Regions from separate parts of the Flaviflagellibacter deserti genome, predicted to be linked through region 2. Evidence: predicted binding sites of a transcription regulator. Region 2 holds the regulator's gene; each other region holds the start of a gene.
The links. The regulator PhoB, encoded in region 2, activates phosphate uptake and scavenging genes when phosphate is short. The targets are predictions, from matches to a motif close to TGTCATNNANCTGTCAT.

Region 1 (4,130 bases), on a different contig from region 2:
GCCCCGAACGCGATGCGCCCGCTCCAATTGGCCTGGAAGGCTTGCCGACCAAGGGGGAGGCCAGGATCAGGGGCGCTCATCGAGCCAGTTCTCCCCGCCATAGATCGCCTTGAGGTCGGCGTCGGTCAGTCCGTCCGGCGGGCCGTCATAGACGACGTGGCCGCCTGTCATGCCGACGACGCGTTGCGCGAAGCGCTTGGCCAGTCCGACATTGTGGATGTTGACGATCACCGGGATGTCGCGCTCGCCGGCCAGCCGCGAGAGGATCTCCATGATCTCGACCGAGGTTTTCGGATCGAGCGAGGAGGTGGGCTCGTCGGCGAGGATCAGGTCGGGCTCCTGCATGATCGCCCGGGCGATACCGACGCGCTGGCGCTGGCCGCCGGAGAGTGCGTCCGCGCGGCGGAGCGCGACGCGTTCGAGCCCGACCGCGTCCAGCAGTCCGAAGGCGCGGTCGATGTCGGCCTGCGGGAATTTCCGCAGCCAGGCGCGCCATACCGGGACATAGCCGAGCCGGCCGGAGAGCAGGTTCTCCATCACCGTCAGCCGTTCCACGAGATTGTACTCCTGGAACACCATGCCGATGCGCCGCCGCGCCTCGCGGAGCTGCCGGCCGCGAAGCCGCGCGAGATCCTGGCCCATGAACTTGATTTCGCCGGACGTGGGCTCGACCAGCCGATTGATGCAGCGCAGCAGCGTGCTCTTGCCGGTGCCGGACGGGCCGATCACGGCGGTCAGGCCGTGGCCGGCAATCGTCAGGTTGATGCCGCGAAGGACCGGCTTGTTGCGCCGGTACTCCTTGACGAGATCGCGGATGACCAGAGAGCGGGCGTCCTGCCCGCTCTCCGTCACGAGGCCCGGCGCCGCGTTCACTGCGTCTTCTTCTGTTTCTCTTCGGCCTTCTTGCGCGCGGCTTCCGCCTCGCGGGCCGTTTCCTTCTCGTAGGCGGCCTTGTTGTACGGCGTGCCGGACTTCTCGCCGACCTCGCGCACCACGGCCCATTCCTTCTGATAGGTGATCGGGAAGAAGCGGTCGTCGCCGTTGAACTCCTTCTGCATCTCCGGCGGGAAGCGGAAGTCGTAGAAGCACTGCTTGATCTTTTCGGCGAGCTCCGGCTTCAGGTCGTGGGCGTAGGCGAACGAGGAGGTCGGGAAGACCTCGCTCTTGAAAATGATGCGGAAGTTCTCGCCCTTCACCGTGCCGCGGTCGACCATGCGGTTATAGACGTCGGACGCGACGGGCGCAGCGTCGTAGTCGCCGGCCTCGACGCCGAGCGTCGACTTGTCATGGCCGCCGGAGAAGATCGGCTTGTAGTCCTCGTTCGGCTTAAGGCCTTCCGCGGGAAACAGCACGACCGGCGCGAGGTGGCCGGAATTGGAGGAGGGCGAGGTGTGGGCGACCTTCTTGCCCTTCAGGTCGGAGAGCTTCTGATACGGGCTGTCGGCCTTCACCAGCATGAACAGCTGATAGCCCTGGAAACCCTTTGCGGTGCCCTTGGCGGCGAACGGAATGGCGCCCGCCATGTTGACCGCGAACCCGGTCGGGCCGGTCGAGAAGCCCGCGACGTGCAGGCGCCCGGACCGCATGGCCTCGATCTCGGCGGAGTTCGACTGGACGGGGTAGTAGACGACCTTCTTGCCGGTGCATTCGGAGAGATGCTTGGTGAACGGCGCGAAGGCGTTCTCGTAGACGGCGGGGTCCTCGACCGGGGTATAGGCGAAGACCAGCGTGCTCGGATCGCGGGTTTCCTTCGGCACGTCGGCGACGAGGTCGTTGTTGGCGTCGCAGTACATGTCGTCGAGCTGGCCGCGATTGGCGCAGTCCTGGGCAGAGGCAGTTCCGACATAGCCGAGGCCCGCGGCAAGCGCGAACATGGCTGTCCAGATTCTGAGCATTTTCTATCCTCCCTGCTTATTCTTATTTCCATAAGCCAAGCGGAAAATAGCGCTCAAGCCAAGCCTCTAAATCGCGAAAAGATGTGATTTCTCTGCGATAAGGCTCGTCATGCCTTTGTCATTGTGACGATTGGCGAGGGTGGCGGGGCAATGAAGTGGCCCGCGGGCGACCGGTGTTGCTTTGGGCTTCATGTCCCATTCCGCGGCCGCTCTTTCGGCGGCCGCGCTTTCGCGATCTCCGGCTGCTCCTCACCCTTTACCCAGATATGGGATCGTTCCGGCCAGATCGGTATCGTCGATCAACTGGAAGCGGCTTTCACTGCCGTCCCTGCGGGCCTGGGCGTGAGGGGCATATCTGGGGTCGTTGACGAAGGCCTCGGCTGCTTCGGCCGATGGAAACTCCAGAAGCGCGATAAGGGTGGTTTCCAGAGGCGTGCCTTCCAGCGTCTTCACGTTCCCGCTTCTTGCCAGATACTTGCCGCCGTGCTCATGCACCAGATCATGAACCGCCGCGGCGTATGCCGGCACCCATGCTTCGTCAGTCACCTTGACGTCAGCGATGATGTAAACGGTCATTTTGGTTTATCCGTTCCTATGTCGGACGAGGGCGGTGGCGGGCACCTTCATTGCACCACACATCGCACGATCGATGATCGCGTTCTTCCCTAGCATCGGCAGACATCCGGCGTTCATCCCGAACGGCTCTCCGACTTCAGCTTCTCCGTATCGATCGGCAGCTTCCGCAGCCTCACTCCCGTCGCCGCGTAGACCGCGTTCAACACCGCGGGCGCCAAGGCCGAAGTCCCCGGCTCACCAAGCCCGCCCGGTGCCTCGCTGCTCTTGACGATCTCGACCTCGATCTTCGGGGCCTCGTCGATGCGGAGCATCTGGTAGGTGTCGAAATTGGTCTGCTCGACCCGGCCGTCCTTGAGCGTGATCTCGCCGTAGAGAGCAGCGGTGATGCCGAAGATGATGCCGCTCTGGATCTGCGCCTCGATCGTGTCCGGATTGACGGCGACGCCGCAGTCGATGGCGGCGACGACGCGGTCGACGCGGACGGTGCCGTTGTCCGCGACCGTCACCTCGGCGACCTCCGACAAATAGCTTCCGAACGCGAACTGCACGGAGATGCCGCGACCCTTCCGGGGCCCGAGCGGGGTTCCCCATCCGGCGTTCCTGGCGGCGGTCTCCATCACTTTCAGCGCGCGCGGATTGTCCGCCAGCAGCGCGCGGCGATACTCGACCGGGTCCTTCTTGGCCGCGGCGGCGAGTTCGTCGATGAAGCTTTCGACCACATAGATGTTGTGCGTCGGGCCGACGCCGCGCCAGAACGCTGTCGGGATGCCCGGAGGCTCCACCTGGACGTAGTCGACGTGCATGTTCGGGACGGCATAGGGGATCTCGGCCGCGCCCTCGACCGCGTCGGGGTCGACGCCGTTCTTCATCCACGAGGGGGAGTAGCGGGCTATGATCGACGAACCGGCAATGCGGTGGCTCCAGGCCGTCAGTCTGCCGTTCTCGTCGAGCCCGGCGCTCATCCGGTCGAAATAGTACGGCCGGTACATGTCCTGGGTGATGTCTTCCTCGCGGCTCCAGACGACCTTGATCGGGTCCTTGGACTGCTTCGCGATGAGCGCGGCCTGAGCGATGAAATCGACCTCGAGCCGGCGGCCGAAACCGCCGCCGAGGAGGTGGTTATGGATCGTTACCTGCTCGGGCTTCAGCCCGAGCGACTTCGCCACCACCGCCTGGGCGATATCCGGCACCTGCGAGCCGACCCAGACATCGCAGCTATCCGGCTTCACCTGAACGGTGCAATTGATCGGCTCCATCGTCGCATGGGCGAGGAACGGCGCTTCGTAGATGGCCTCGACCTTGGTGGCCGCCTTGGCGAGGGCGGCTGCGACGTCGCCCTTGTCGGTGGCGACGGCCCCGGGTTTCTCGGAAGCGGTTGCCAGAGCGGCGACGACATCCGCCGTGGTGACGGATGCGTGAGGGCCGTCGTCGAAGGTGACGGCAGCGGCTTCCAGGCCCTGTTTCGCCGCCCAGTAGTGATCGGCGATGACCGCGACCGCATTGTCGAGCTTCGCGACCTGATGCACGCCCGGAACCTTCAGCGCCGCCGCTTCGTCGACCGAGGCGACCTTGCCGCCGAAGACCGGAGAAGCGGAGACCGTGGCGACCTTCATGCCGGGCAGTTTGACGTCGATGCCATAGATCGCCGTGCCATTCACC
Region 2 (4,130 bases):
GCGTTTGTGACATGGCGGAAATACTGGTGTCATGTCACTGTCACGCGGCCGTGCCCCTGTCGCAGCAAAGCGAGGAAGCGGCCATGACGTTGGTTTGGGACGGCAAGGCGAACGCAGTGGAAGGAAGCGTATTTCTGCGACGCCTGAAAAGGGGCCGGATTGCTATTGGCGCGGCGCTGGTCGTGCTCGCGGCACTCTGGGGCCTCGGGCTACTTCCGCTCTGGATTGCCGCGCTCAGCGCCATCGCCGTGCCGCTCGCCACGGCCTTCACCCCGCTGGACGATCGCGCGACAGTGCCTGTCAGTCAGACGGAACGTGACGCCGACCCGTTGGCCGTCGCTCTTCTCGAAGCATTGAACGAGCCGGCGATCCTGCTGACGGCTCGCGGCATCGTGCATGAGTTCAACGCTCCCGCGATTGATGTTTTCGGCAATCTGCGGACCGGTGATCCGGTGTCCTTCGCCCTGCGCGTTCCGGAGATATTGGATGCAGTCCGTGCGGTGGGCACAGGCGGTACTGCGAGAACGGTGGAATATGCCGATCGCGTGCCGGTCGACCGCTGGCTGGAAGCCCGGATCGGGCCTGTCTGGCTGGATCAGGCAGACCGCGAACGAGGCAATCCGCAATTCGTTCTCCTCGTCCTGCACGACCTGACGCATCTCCGCCGGGCGGAGCGCATGCGCGTCGATTTCGTCGCTAATGCGAGTCACGAATTGCGCACGCCATTGGCCGCGCTGCTCGGTTTCATCGAGACTCTTCAAGGACCTGCGAAGGCGGACGTTTCGGCGCGCGAGCGCTTCCTCGACATCATGCGCAGCCAGGCCGCGCGCATGTCGCGTCTCGTCGACGACCTGCTGTCACTGTCTCGGATCGAGCAAAAGCAGCATTTGAGGCCGTCGACACCGGTCGACCCCGTCGAAATCGTTCGCAGCGTCGTCGACAGTCTCTCGCCTCTGGCCGGCGAGCGCGGCGTGGAAATCCGTTCGTCGTTTCCGGGCACTTCCGTATCCGTGCCGGGAGACCGCGATGAACTGATCCGCGTCGTCGAGAACCTCGTCGAGAACGGTATCAAATACGGCCAGTCGGGAAAGCGGGTCGATGTCTCGGTCACCGCAACCGGACCGGAGATCCGGATCTCCGTGCAGGATTATGGGCCGGGCATTCCGCCGGAGCATCTGCCCCGCCTGACCGAACGCTTCTATCGCGTCGATGTCGGCGAGAGTCGGGAGAAGGGAGGGACGGGTCTCGGGCTTGCCATCGTCAAGCACATCATGGCCCGCCACCGCGGTCGACTCCTGATCGAAAGCCCTTCCGGAGGGGGGGCGCGGTTTACCGCAGTTCTGAATACCCGCGCCGATGAGTGACTGGAGGCGCGAAATGCGCTTCCCTCGATGTCATCGAAGCGTCATTGATCCCTCTTAAGAGGGCCGCACTAGAGGAACCGGCGCTATGATGACACAGCACACCTCGAAAGAGTTCGACGAGGACCTGAAGTCCCTCAGCGAGATGATCGCGGAGATGGGCGGTCTCGCCGAGCAACTGGTCGGGGAATCGATTTCCGCGCTGTTGTCGCGTGACCTAGCCGCCGCCCAGCGGATCATCGAGCGCGACCGCGTCATCGACAGTCTGCAGCACGCGGTCGAGGAGAAGGCAGTTCTCACGATCGCCAAGCGCCAGCCGATGGCGGTCGACCTCCGCGAGGTCGTCGCCGCGCTTCGTGTCTCGAACGATCTCGAGCGCATCGGCGATCTGGCCAAGAACATCGCCAAGCGCGTGGTCGCCCTCGAGGGGCAGCTGCAGCCGCCGAAGCTTGCCGGTGGCGTCGACCACATGGGCGAACTTGTGCTCGGCCAGCTCAAGGAAGTGCTGGACGCCTATTCCCGCCGTGACGCGACCCGCGCCCTCCAGGTCTGGAAGCGCGACGGCGAGATCGATGCGATCTACACCTCGCTGTTCCGCGAACTCCTGACCTACATGATGGAAGACCCGCGCAATATCGGGTTCTGCACCCATCTCCTGTTCTGCGCGAAGAACATCGAGCGCATCGGCGATCACGCCACCAACATCGCCGAGACGATCCACTATCTGGCGGTCGGCGAGCCGTTAATCGACGAGCGTCCGAAGGGTGATCTGACGAGCACCACGACGATCTCGTTCGGCGAGGATTGAGAACAGGATGTCCGCACGGGTCATGATCGTGGAGGACGAGGAGCCATTGACGCTCCTCCTCCGGTACAATCTCGAAGCGGAAGGCTATGACGTCGAAAGCGTCGCTCGCGGTGACGAGGCCGAAACCAGGCTTCGTGAACGGGTTCCGGATCTCGTTCTGCTCGACTGGATGCTGCCGGGCCTGTCCGGCATTGAACTCTGCCGTCGCCTCCGCGCTCGGCCGGAGACGGAACGTCTCCCGATCATCATGCTGACCGCGCGCGGCGAAGAGACCGAGCGCGTGCGTGGTCTGGCCACCGGCGCCGACGACTATGTCGTGAAGCCGTTCTCGGTGCCGGAATTGGTCGCTCGCGTGCGGAGCCTGCTGCGCCGCGTCAAGCCGGATCACATCGCTTCGCAACTGAAGGCCGGCGATATCGAGCTTGATCGCGAAACGCGCCGTGTCCGCCGCGGCGGTCGCGAACTGGAGCTCGGCCCGACCGAGTTCCGCCTCCTAGAATTCCTGATGCAGACTCCCGGCCGCGTCTTCTCCCGCGAGCAATTGCTCAACGGTGTCTGGGGCCACGATGTCTATATCGACGAACGCACGGTGGACGTCCACGTCGGTCGCCTGCGCAAGGTGATCAATCGCGGCCGCCGCCAGGATCCGATCCGCACAGTGCGCGGCTCCGGCTACAGCTTCGACGAGCGCTTTGCCCGCGCGGGCTGATGCCTTCTGCTGATATCTTCTTCTGAACTAAATAGGCCGCGCATCGCGCGGCCTATTTTTTGGTTCTGCTCGCTGCGATCAGGCGACCGCACGGCGGCGGCGATCGCTCGCCGGCTGATAGGCGATGGTCGCGTGATAGCTGCAATAGGACGAGCCCATATTGGAGCGGGTTCCGCAGAAGCGGAAGCTCTCGCTGCCGGGGTCGCCGATCGGCCAGCGGCACATGCATTCGCGCAGATCCATGATGGTCACGCGCTCGCAGGAGACCGGCTCCAGCATAGGGCGCGGTGCGCGCTGGATGATCGGCTCGATGTCGAGATCGACCGTGCGGACCGGAGCCAGCGCGGTCGCACCGGCAGTGCGGAAAACCATCGACGGATGCGACGGCGCGCGAGGCTTGCGCGGGCGGGGAGCGGTGCTTTGAACAGCCTTGGCGCGACCGGAAAGGCCGAGGCGGTGAACCTTGCCTATGACAGCATTGCGCGTGATACCGCCGAGTTCAGCAGCGATCTGGCTCGCGCTCAACCCATCGCTCCAGAGCTTCTTGAGAAGCTCAACACGCTCATCCGTCCAGTTCATCAGCGCGGCTCCATTGTATCGGCGAGGCGGAATCCGAACGGGTGGATCCAGCCGGTTCAACACCAAGCCTGGACCGGATATACCGTCCATAGTAGCTGAAATTCCGTCTCACACGAGATATCGTGCTTAACGATTGGTAAACTACATGATCGGCTGACTCGGCCGCAAGAGTCCGAAAGGAGAACGGGGTGTTTTCCCCACAGGTCGGGAAAACTCTGCTCGCATTCCGATTCATCGCCTGAGAACTCAGGGCTCTAGCCGTCATTGACACTGCACGGTCGGCCCGTAAAATCGGCGCTTTCCGGAGGTGCCGCTCTGCTGGGCGGCGCCTCTGCGCTTTTTAGGCCACACTTTACCGAGGCGCCCGTGAGCTCCGCTTTGCTTCCCGTCTTCGCGCGTACCGACCTTGCTTTCGAGCATGGCGAAGGAGCGTGGCTGACCACGGTCACAGGCGAGCGATATCTCGATTTCGGCGCCGGCATCGCGGTGAATGCCCTCGGCCATTGCCATCCGCATCTCGTCGAGGCGCTGCGCGAGCAGGCCGGTAAGCTCTGGCACACGTCCAATCTCTATAAGATACCGGACGGCGAGCGGTTGGCGACGCGGCTCGTGGCGGCGAGCTTCGGCGACACCGTGTTCTTCACGAACTCGGGTGCCGAAGCCAACGAAGCCG
Region 3 (4,130 bases), on a different contig from region 2:
CGCACCGGCGAAAGCCAGCGCGGCGAGCGCGCCAATGACGAACTTCTTCATAGTGCTCTCCGTGTAAAAATCTGTCAGTTCACGCGGGCGAGTTCGGCCGCATGGTTACGCGTGACATCAATGATCGCCGGGTCCATTACCGGCGTCGCTTCGGTCTGGCCGGGCAGGATCAGTTCCTCGGCCGAGGCGCCGTAGAGTTCCGTCAGGAACGCCGGCGTAAGCTTCGCGGCGGGGCCGTCGAAGACCACTTCGCCCGCGCGCATCGCGATCACGCGGTCGAAATAGGCGCGGGCGTAATCGACCTGATGCAGCGAAACGAGGAGCGTGATGCCTTGCGTCCGGTTCAGCTTGGACAGGATTTCCATCACCCGCTTCGCCGACTTCGGGTCGAGCGAGGCGATCGGCTCGTCGGCGACGATGATCTCGGCGCGCTGGACGAGGGCACGGGCGATCGCCGCGCGCTGCTGCTGGCCGCCCGAAAGGGCCTCCGCGCGCTTGTAGATGTGCTGCTCGATGCCGACCTGAGTCATCGCCAGCCAGGCCGCCTCGCGGTCGGCGTGCTCGAACATTCCGAGCGTGCCGCGCAAAGCTGAGATGCGGCCGAGCGAGCCGACCAGCACGTTCGACAGCACCGACATCCGATTCACGAGATTGAACTTCTGGAAGATCAGGCCGATGCGGCGGCGGATGCGGCGTGCGTCGCCGGAAAGCTTGCCGTTCGACTGGATCGCCTCGCCGAACACACGGACCTCGCCGCCATCGGCATCGCCGACGAGCAGTCCGGATGCGAGACGCATCATGGTCGACTTGCCGGAGCCCGAGGCACCGATCAGCGCGACGCGCTCGCCGGCCTTGATGGAGAGCGAAATGCCGCTTACCGCGCGGACAGTTCCATAGGTCTTGGACAGACCACGAATGGCGAGTGCTTCCGTCATAGCGTTGCTGGCCCCGGTTTTCGGAGTCCTTAGAAGCCCTGCATGACGCTCGGATGACGCGAGCTTCCGGCGCGCTCTCCCTGTGGAAGAGAATGACATCCCGGCGTCATCATCCGGCCGCAGGATGGAAGGCTAAATTCAAGCGCCAATGCTCGACGCACCTTCTCACGATCTAGACCGCGCGACGGTCCAGAAAGCCTACGGCGGGTGGGCGCCAATTTATGACGCGCTGTGCGGGCCGGTCTTCCTCATCGGCCGCAAGGCCGCGGTGAAGGCGGCGCGCCAGGTCGGCGGCAAGGTGCTCGAGATCGGCGTCGGCACCGGCCTCTCCTTTCCGGATTATGACGAGACGACCGAGGTCACCGGCATCGACATCACCGAGCCGATGCTCGCAAGGGCGCGCCGCAAACTCGAAACCGGCCGCTATCCCCATATCCGCGACATCCGCATCATGGATGCGCACAATCTCGAATTCGAAGACGCGAGCTTCAACGTCGTCGTCGCGCAGTTCGTGATCACGCTCGTGGCGGACCCGGAACGCGTGCTGGACGAGGCCGCGCGCGTGTTGAGACCCGGCGGCGAGATCGTGCTGATGAGCCATCTCTATTCGGAGCAGGGCATCGGAGCTGCGATCGAGCGCTGGGTGGCCCAACGCACTCGCGCCATCGGCCTGCGGCCCGAATTTCCGTTCTCGCGCCTCGTCCGCTGGGCCGAGACCCGTTCCGACATCGAACTCGCGGAACGCCGCGATCTCGGCCCACTCTACAGCCTCGTGCGCTTCCGCAAGCTCGGCTGAACGCCGCTCACGCCCGCTTGGGCGGCGGTGTTCGCAAATCCTTCATCGAACTGTCTCCGGCCCGTCGCGAGATGTTGTTTTGGTCGTCACGATCCCATCGCGCCGCGCGGTGACGGACGATCAACACTCCAGGACGCAAGCCGATGCCCCGGCTCAACACCGAACCGTTCGCCTTTCTGAGCAAGTTCACGCCGCGCAATGCCGCGACCGTCGCTACCAGCGCCGGACGCGCCCCGATCATCTGGCTCAAGGACCGCAACGAGGTCCACGGCGAGAGCCTCGGCCAGATCGGTTCGCTCGAAGTCCGCCTCTGCCGCAGCGCCGCCGACGTGAAGCGCGCGCAAAAGCTCCGCTACAAGGTGTTCTACAAGGAAATGGCGGCGATCGCCGACGCCCGCACCTACTTCACCAAGCGCGACATCGACGCCTTCGACTCCGTCTGCGACCACCTGCTCGTCGTCGACCATGATGCCCCGCGCAAGAAGCCGTGGAAGGGTCCGAAGGTCGTCGGCACCTACCGCCTGCTCGGGCAGACCGCGGGCCGTGCCGACGGCGGCTTCTACACCGCCGGCGAATACGAGATCGAGAAGCTGATCGCCCGCCATCCGGGGCTGCGCTTCCTCGAACTCGGTCGTTCCTGCGTGCTGCCGCCATACCGCAACAAGCGCACCGTCGAGCTGCTGTGGCACGGCATCTGGGCTTACGTGGTCAAGAACCGCTTCGACGTGATGGTCGGCTGCGCGAGCTTCCCCGGCACTGACGCCAATGCGCACAGGCTTGCTCTGTCCTTCCTGCACCATTACGCGCCGGCTCCGGTCGAATGGCAGGTCTCGGCCCACGCCGCCATTCGTGCGCCGTTCGACCTGCTGCCCAAAGAGGCGGTGGACCCGAAGCATGCGATGCGTGAACTGCCGCCGCTGATGAAGGGCTATCTGCGCCTCGGCGCGATGTTCGGCCATGACGTCGTGGTCGACCGCCAGTTCGGCACGACGGACGTGATGGTCATTCTGCCAGTCTCTGCCATCAGCGAGCGTTATATCGGCCACTTCGGCGCCGACGCCGGCCGTTACGCGGCCTAGCCCAGCTGCATCAAAGCGTGGACGGCCTCGGCCGTCCGCGCGTTCTGGCCAACCCAGAGGAAATCCTCCTCGTCGAGGCGGGCCTGAAGGCCCGTCCGGTGCCAGCCGTGCTCCGGCCGCTGCACGATCCGGCCCGGCGCCGAAGGCGTGACATAGCCCGCCATCATATTCGGCCCGCGTAGCGCGAGCCCGTCCGGCGTCGCCACCATATCGAGCCCCGGAAGACGCTGGCCGTGGCTGGTTTCGCGATTGCGGTCCATCGTACCGATCGCCGCGACGCCGCCGGCTTCCGGCAGGCTCAACAGGCCGAGCACCCGCGCGCCGAACGTCTCCGCGAGTTTCCGGCGCGTCGATACCGTCACCGGCTCGGGCGCGAACAGGTAGCGAAGCGTGCGGAGGTCACCCGGCGCGCCCCGTTCGGCGATCGAGGCCAGCAGCGTCTCGTCGGCGATCATCGCCGTCGCATTGGCCACGTAGACATAGTCGGACACGATGTGTCCCGCGCGCGGCCAGTGATGGAGGTAGACCTTCACGCCGCTCAGCAGCGGCATCAGAATGCTGGCGACGAGACCCAACGGGTCGTGCAGCGGCAGCGCCGCGAACATCTTGTCCCGCCGGTTGAGATCGAGCGCCAGGGAGAGCTGGCGGCAGGCCGCGACGAGGTTGCGATGCGTCAGCACCACGCCGGTCCCGGCCTCACCGCCGGAGGCGGCGAGGATGATGGCAGGCGTGTCCGGATCGATCACATGCTGCTTCGCAGCCGACGCTTCCGCCGCGATCAGATCCTCGACGAACAGCACCGGCAGTTCGTGGCCGAGCAGTGCCGCGACATCCTCCGCCATGCGCCGCGAGGTCAGCACCGTTCCGGCCTCAGCCGCAGCGCAAAGCGCTCGCAGCCGGTGCGGCGCCTCGTTCGGATCGAGCGGAACCGCCGCGCGACTGGCGCCCATCACACCGAGAATGCCGACGATACCGCTGCTCGAATTCGGCAGCATCACCGCGACATTGCCATTGCAGGAAAGACCCGCCGACACCCGGTTTGCCTGCGCGATCAACTCCGCATACGTCACCCGGCCGAACAGATCTTCCTCGACGATCTCATGCTTCGGATCGTGGCACTCCGCGGCCTTGTCGAGCGCGGCGTTGACGCTCGTGTCGAATTCGCTCGCCTCCACCGCCAGGTCGCGCAGTGCATGGCCGATCTGCCGCGTACCCGCCGCACGGCGTTCCACCGCGCTCAAATGCTCCGGCAGGTCGACCTTGAACGGCGCGCCGATCGTCACTGTCGCGCGTGGAAAGCGGTGGCGACGCATCAGTTCT
Region 4 (4,130 bases), on a different contig from region 2:
GGCGCGTCTTTACTCGAAGAGGCCGGAGAAGTTCGGCACGGGCATTCCGGAAGGCGTCATCGCTCCGGAAAGCTCGAACAATGGCTGCGCCTCGGGCGATCTCATTCCGCTGCTCGTCATCGGCGTGCCCGGCGGCACCACGGCGGCGGTCATGATGATCGTCATGACCTATCATGGCGTGCAGCTCGGACCGCGTCTCTTCATCCAGACGCCGGAACTGGGCTACGGCGTGTTCGTGACCATGCTCGTCGCCTATGGCGTGATGCTGTTCACCACGCTGCCACTGACGCGCTACATCTCGAAGCTGATTCTGATCCCGACGGCGGTTCTCGCGCCCATCATCATCGCCTTCACGATGGTCGGCTCGTTCGCGCCGCGCGGATACATGTTCGATCTGTGGCTGACGCTCTTGTTCGGCGTGATCGGCTATATCTGCCGCCGCACCGGCTACAACGTCGTCGCGATCCTGATCGGCGTCATCCTCGGGCCGCTGCTCGAGGCCAATGTCATGCGGGCGCTCCGCATCAGCGGCAATGACCCTCTGGTGTTCTTCTCCTCTCCGGTGGCGAACATCCTCTGGGCGCTGCTGGCCATCTCGCTGTTCGTTCCGACCTTCGTGCAGTGGCGGAAGAACCGGCAGGCGCGCTCCACGCCGTCCAAGACGGCGGAAGCAATCTGAATGGAGTCCGCATGAACGAGATGGTTGGTTCGGGCGCCATGACACGCGGCACCCGCAAGGTCGGGCGGCTGGACATTCAGGGCGGCGGGCAGGTCGTGGTTCGCGACGGCCTGGCTTTCCTCGGCCATATGTCGCCGCCGGAAGGCACCTCGATCGTCGATGTGCGCGATCCAGCGAACCCCAAGGTGATCGCGAAGATCGCGCCGCCGAACCAGTACTCGCACACTCACAAGGTGCGGGTGGCGGGCGATCTGATGATCACCAATGTCGAGCGCCACCGCCGGCACTTCTACCGCAAGGGCGAGGGACTGGTCGGCGCCACGGTGGTGCTGACAGAGAAGCTCGGGCGCGAACCGACCGATGCCGAAGTCGCGGAAGCGGTGGGCGTCGCCGCGAAGGATCTCCCCGATCTTCGCGAAGGCCATGCACGGGGTTACAGCGACGGCGGCTTCCGGGTCTGGAACATCGCCGACCCGGCCAATCCGAAGCTCCTGTCCTACGTGAAGACCGGCGGCATCGGTGTGCACCGTTTCGACATGGACGAGAACTACGCCTACATCTCGACCGAGATGGACGGGTTCATCGGCAACATTCTCGTCATCTACGATCTCGCCGACCCGACTTATCCGCGCGAGGTCTCGCGCTGGTGGATGCCCGGCCAGAACATCGCGGCGGGCGAGAAGCCTACCTGGTCCGGTCAGAAGCACCGGCTGCATCACGCGCTGCGCGTCGGCGACAAGATGTGGGCGGCCTGCTGGTACGCCGGCGGCTATGTCATCGATATCTCCGACATCACCAGGCCGAGAACGCTCGGCAGCTACAACTACCACCCGCCATTCCCAGAGCCCACGCACACGCTCATGCCGCTGCCGGAACTCATCGCCGGTCGGCAGATCGCGCTGATGGTCGACGAGGAGCACGACCACACGCCGGGCCAGCCGCACGGCTTCATCTGGATCATGGATGCGTCCGACCCCGCGAACCTGAAGCCGATCTCGACCTTCCAGGTCAGCGAAACGGGCTCGCCCTATTCGCAGGCGGGCGGGCGCTTCGGCGCGCACCAGTTCCAGGAGAAGCAGATCGGCAGCCTGATCTACGCGGCCTGGTTCGCGGGAGGGCTCCGGGTGATCGACATCGCCGATCCCGAGAAGCCGAAAGAGATCGCCTTCTACGTGCCGGAGCCTTTTCCCGGCCACGCCGCGCCGCAGAGCAACGATGTCGACGTGGACGAGCGCGGGCTGATCTATCTGCTTGATCGCGACCGGGGCTTCGAGATCATCGAAATGGCCTGATGCCGGAAGGGATCAGCCGAAAATCCGATCGACCAGGCCGCCGGGCACTGTCCCCCGCCACGTTCACAATTGTCATGGAGCAGTCATCGGACTCCTTTAACGCCGCTTATTTGACAGGCTGCTGAAGGTGAATTCGGGGACCATGACTGATTTGTCGCGGGCGCTTCGGCGCGAGACCAAAGCCGGGCTCGGCACCGCCGTTCACAAGAGCCGGGCACTGTCCCGACAGGGCGTTCTGGAGCGCATGTTCACCTGGGCCTTCCGCGGTCTGGTCTATCCGCAGATCTGGGAAGACCCGGTCGTCGACATGAAGGCCCTGCAGATCAAGCCGACGGACCACATTGTCGCGATCGCCTCGGGCAGCTGCAACGTCCTGTCGTACCTGACCGCCGACCCGGCCAGGATCACGGCCGTCGACCTCAATGGTGCCCATGTCGCGCTGGGCCGCCTGAAGCTCGCCGCTCTCAAGGCACTGCCGGACTACGATGCTTTCTTCCGCTTCTTCGGCCAGTCGAATTCCGAGGCCAACGTCACGGCCTTCGACACCGTGATCAAGCCGCATCTCGATCAGGTGTCGCGCTCCTATTGGGAGGCGCGTCGCGTCAACCGTCGCCGCCGGATCGAGGTGTTCGCCGAGAACTTCTACCGCCACGGTTTGCTCGGCGGCTTCATCGGCGCCGGGCACCGGCTGGCCAAGTTCTACGGCTATGACCCGAGCGTCGTCCTGACCGCGCAGACGCGCGAGGAGCAGCGCGCGCTGTTCGAGCAGACCTTCCTGCCGATCTTCGAGAAGAAGTTCGTGCGCTGGCTGATCAATCAACCCGCTTCTCTCTACGGTCTTGGCATTCCGCCGGCGCAATATCGCAGCCTGTCTGGCGACTCGCCCGAAGGCATCAAGACGGTCCTGCTCGAACGGCTGGAGCGCCTCGCCTGCGGGTTCGACATCCAGTCGAACTATTTCGCCTGGCAGGCCTTCGGCCGCCGCTACCAGCCGACGGAGGATGCCTCGCTGCCGCCTTACCTGCAGCGCGACAATTACGACGCGGTGCGTGACCACAGCGAACGCGTCACCTATCGTCAGCAATCGGTGACGCATTTCCTGCGCGAGAGCTCCGAGGCGAGCGTCGACTGCTTCGTCCTCCTCGACGCGCAGGACTGGATGAGCGATCAGGACCTTACCGATCTCTGGAGCGAGATCACCCGGACCGCGCGTCCCGGCGCGCGCGTGATCTTCCGCACCGCCGCCAACGAGCGCTGCCTGCCGGGCCGCGTGCCGGCCGACATCCTCAACACTTGGACTTACGAGTGCGACAAGAGCCAGCGGCTCGGCCTGCAGGACCGCTCGTCGATCTACGGCGCGTTCCACCTCTACACGCTGCCGGAACACGCGATATGAGCGACGCCGCCGGACTAATGGACAAGATCTACCGGCACCAGCGGCACATCTACGATGCCAGCCGCAAATTCTACCTGCTCGGCCGCGACACGCTCATCGAGGCGCTCGATCCGCCCACCGGCGGACAGGTTCTCGAGGTCGGCTGCGGCACGGGCCGCAACCTGATCAAGATCGCCCGCACCTATTCCGAGGTGCGCTGCTACGGCTTCGACATTTCCTCGGAGATGCTGACGACGGCGCGGCGCTCGATCATGAGGGCCGGGTTGTCGGCGCGGATCACGCTCGCCCAGGCCGATGCGACCGCCTTCGACGCCCGGACCATGTTCGGCATCGGTCAGTTCGACCGCATCGTCATTTCCTACGCGCTGTCGATGATGCCGGGCTGGGAGAAGGTGCTCGTCTGCGCGATGAAGCATCTGAAGCCGGAGGGGTCGATACACATCGTCGATTTCGGCAACCAGGCCGGGCTTCCGTCGCCGTTCCGCGTGGCGCTGAACCGCTGGCTGGCGCTGTTCCATGTCACGCCGCGACTGAGCCTGCAGCGTGATCTGGAAGTCCTCACCCGGTCGCGTCAGATGCGGGTGCGGTCGGAGAGCCTCTATCGCGGTTATACGGTTCGCTCGGTGATCGACCGAGCCGCCTGATCAGCTGCAGTTCGTGACCTGGTTGGAGCAGATGCCGCGCCACCAGCCGTGCTGGCCGTCGCGCGAGCGCGTCAACGCCCATTGGCCGGAACAGGCTTCCAGCACTTCGAGCGTTCCGT

Region 1: the regulator PhoB is predicted to act here: its motif matches at 2,001-2,017, upstream of phnD (phosphate/phosphite/phosphonate ABC transporter substrate-binding protein).
Region 3: the regulator PhoB is predicted to act here: its motif matches at 1,772-1,788, upstream of olsB (l-ornithine N(alpha)-acyltransferase).
Region 4: the regulator PhoB is predicted to act here: its motif matches at 2,042-2,058, upstream of ACFPFW_RS18480 (BtaA family protein).

The regions. Positions count from the first base shown of each region.
Region 1 covers NZ_JBHSJF010000006.1:1,416,827-1,420,956, reverse strand. Annotated here, with positions in the region: gene phnE (phosphonate ABC transporter, permease protein PhnE) at 1-80, opposite strand, end outside; gene phnC (phosphonate ABC transporter ATP-binding protein) at 67-873, opposite strand; gene phnD (phosphate/phosphite/phosphonate ABC transporter substrate-binding protein) at 870-1,895, opposite strand; gene ACFPFW_RS13955 (DUF1330 domain-containing protein) at 2,145-2,471, opposite strand; gene ACFPFW_RS13950 (xanthine dehydrogenase family protein molybdopterin-binding subunit) at 2,585-4,130, opposite strand, start outside.
Region 2 covers NZ_JBHSJF010000005.1:109,373-113,502, reverse strand. Annotated here, with positions in the region: gene ACFPFW_RS05345 (ATP-binding protein) at 84-1,364, shown strand; gene phoU (phosphate signaling complex protein PhoU) at 1,450-2,169, shown strand; gene phoB (phosphate regulon transcriptional regulator PhoB) at 2,177-2,878, shown strand; gene ACFPFW_RS05330 (GcrA family cell cycle regulator) at 2,957-3,457, opposite strand; gene ACFPFW_RS05325 (aspartate aminotransferase family protein) at 3,824-4,130, shown strand, end outside.
Region 3 covers NZ_JBHSJF010000003.1:48,865-52,994, reverse strand. Annotated here, with positions in the region: gene phnD (phosphonate ABC transporter substrate-binding protein) at 1-51, opposite strand, end outside; gene phnC (phosphonate ABC transporter ATP-binding protein) at 75-935, opposite strand; gene ACFPFW_RS03365 (class I SAM-dependent methyltransferase) at 1,084-1,731, shown strand; gene olsB (l-ornithine N(alpha)-acyltransferase) at 1,875-2,810, shown strand; gene ACFPFW_RS03355 (AMP-binding protein) at 2,807-4,130, opposite strand, start outside.
Region 4 covers NZ_JBHSJF010000010.1:31,724-35,853, forward strand. Annotated here, with positions in the region: gene ACFPFW_RS18470 (tripartite tricarboxylate transporter permease) at 1-679, shown strand, start outside; gene ACFPFW_RS18475 (RNA polymerase subunit sigma-70) at 691-1,971, shown strand; gene ACFPFW_RS18480 (BtaA family protein) at 2,114-3,367, shown strand; gene ACFPFW_RS18485 (class I SAM-dependent methyltransferase) at 3,364-4,011, shown strand; gene ACFPFW_RS18490 (SH3 domain-containing protein) at 4,012-4,130, opposite strand, start outside.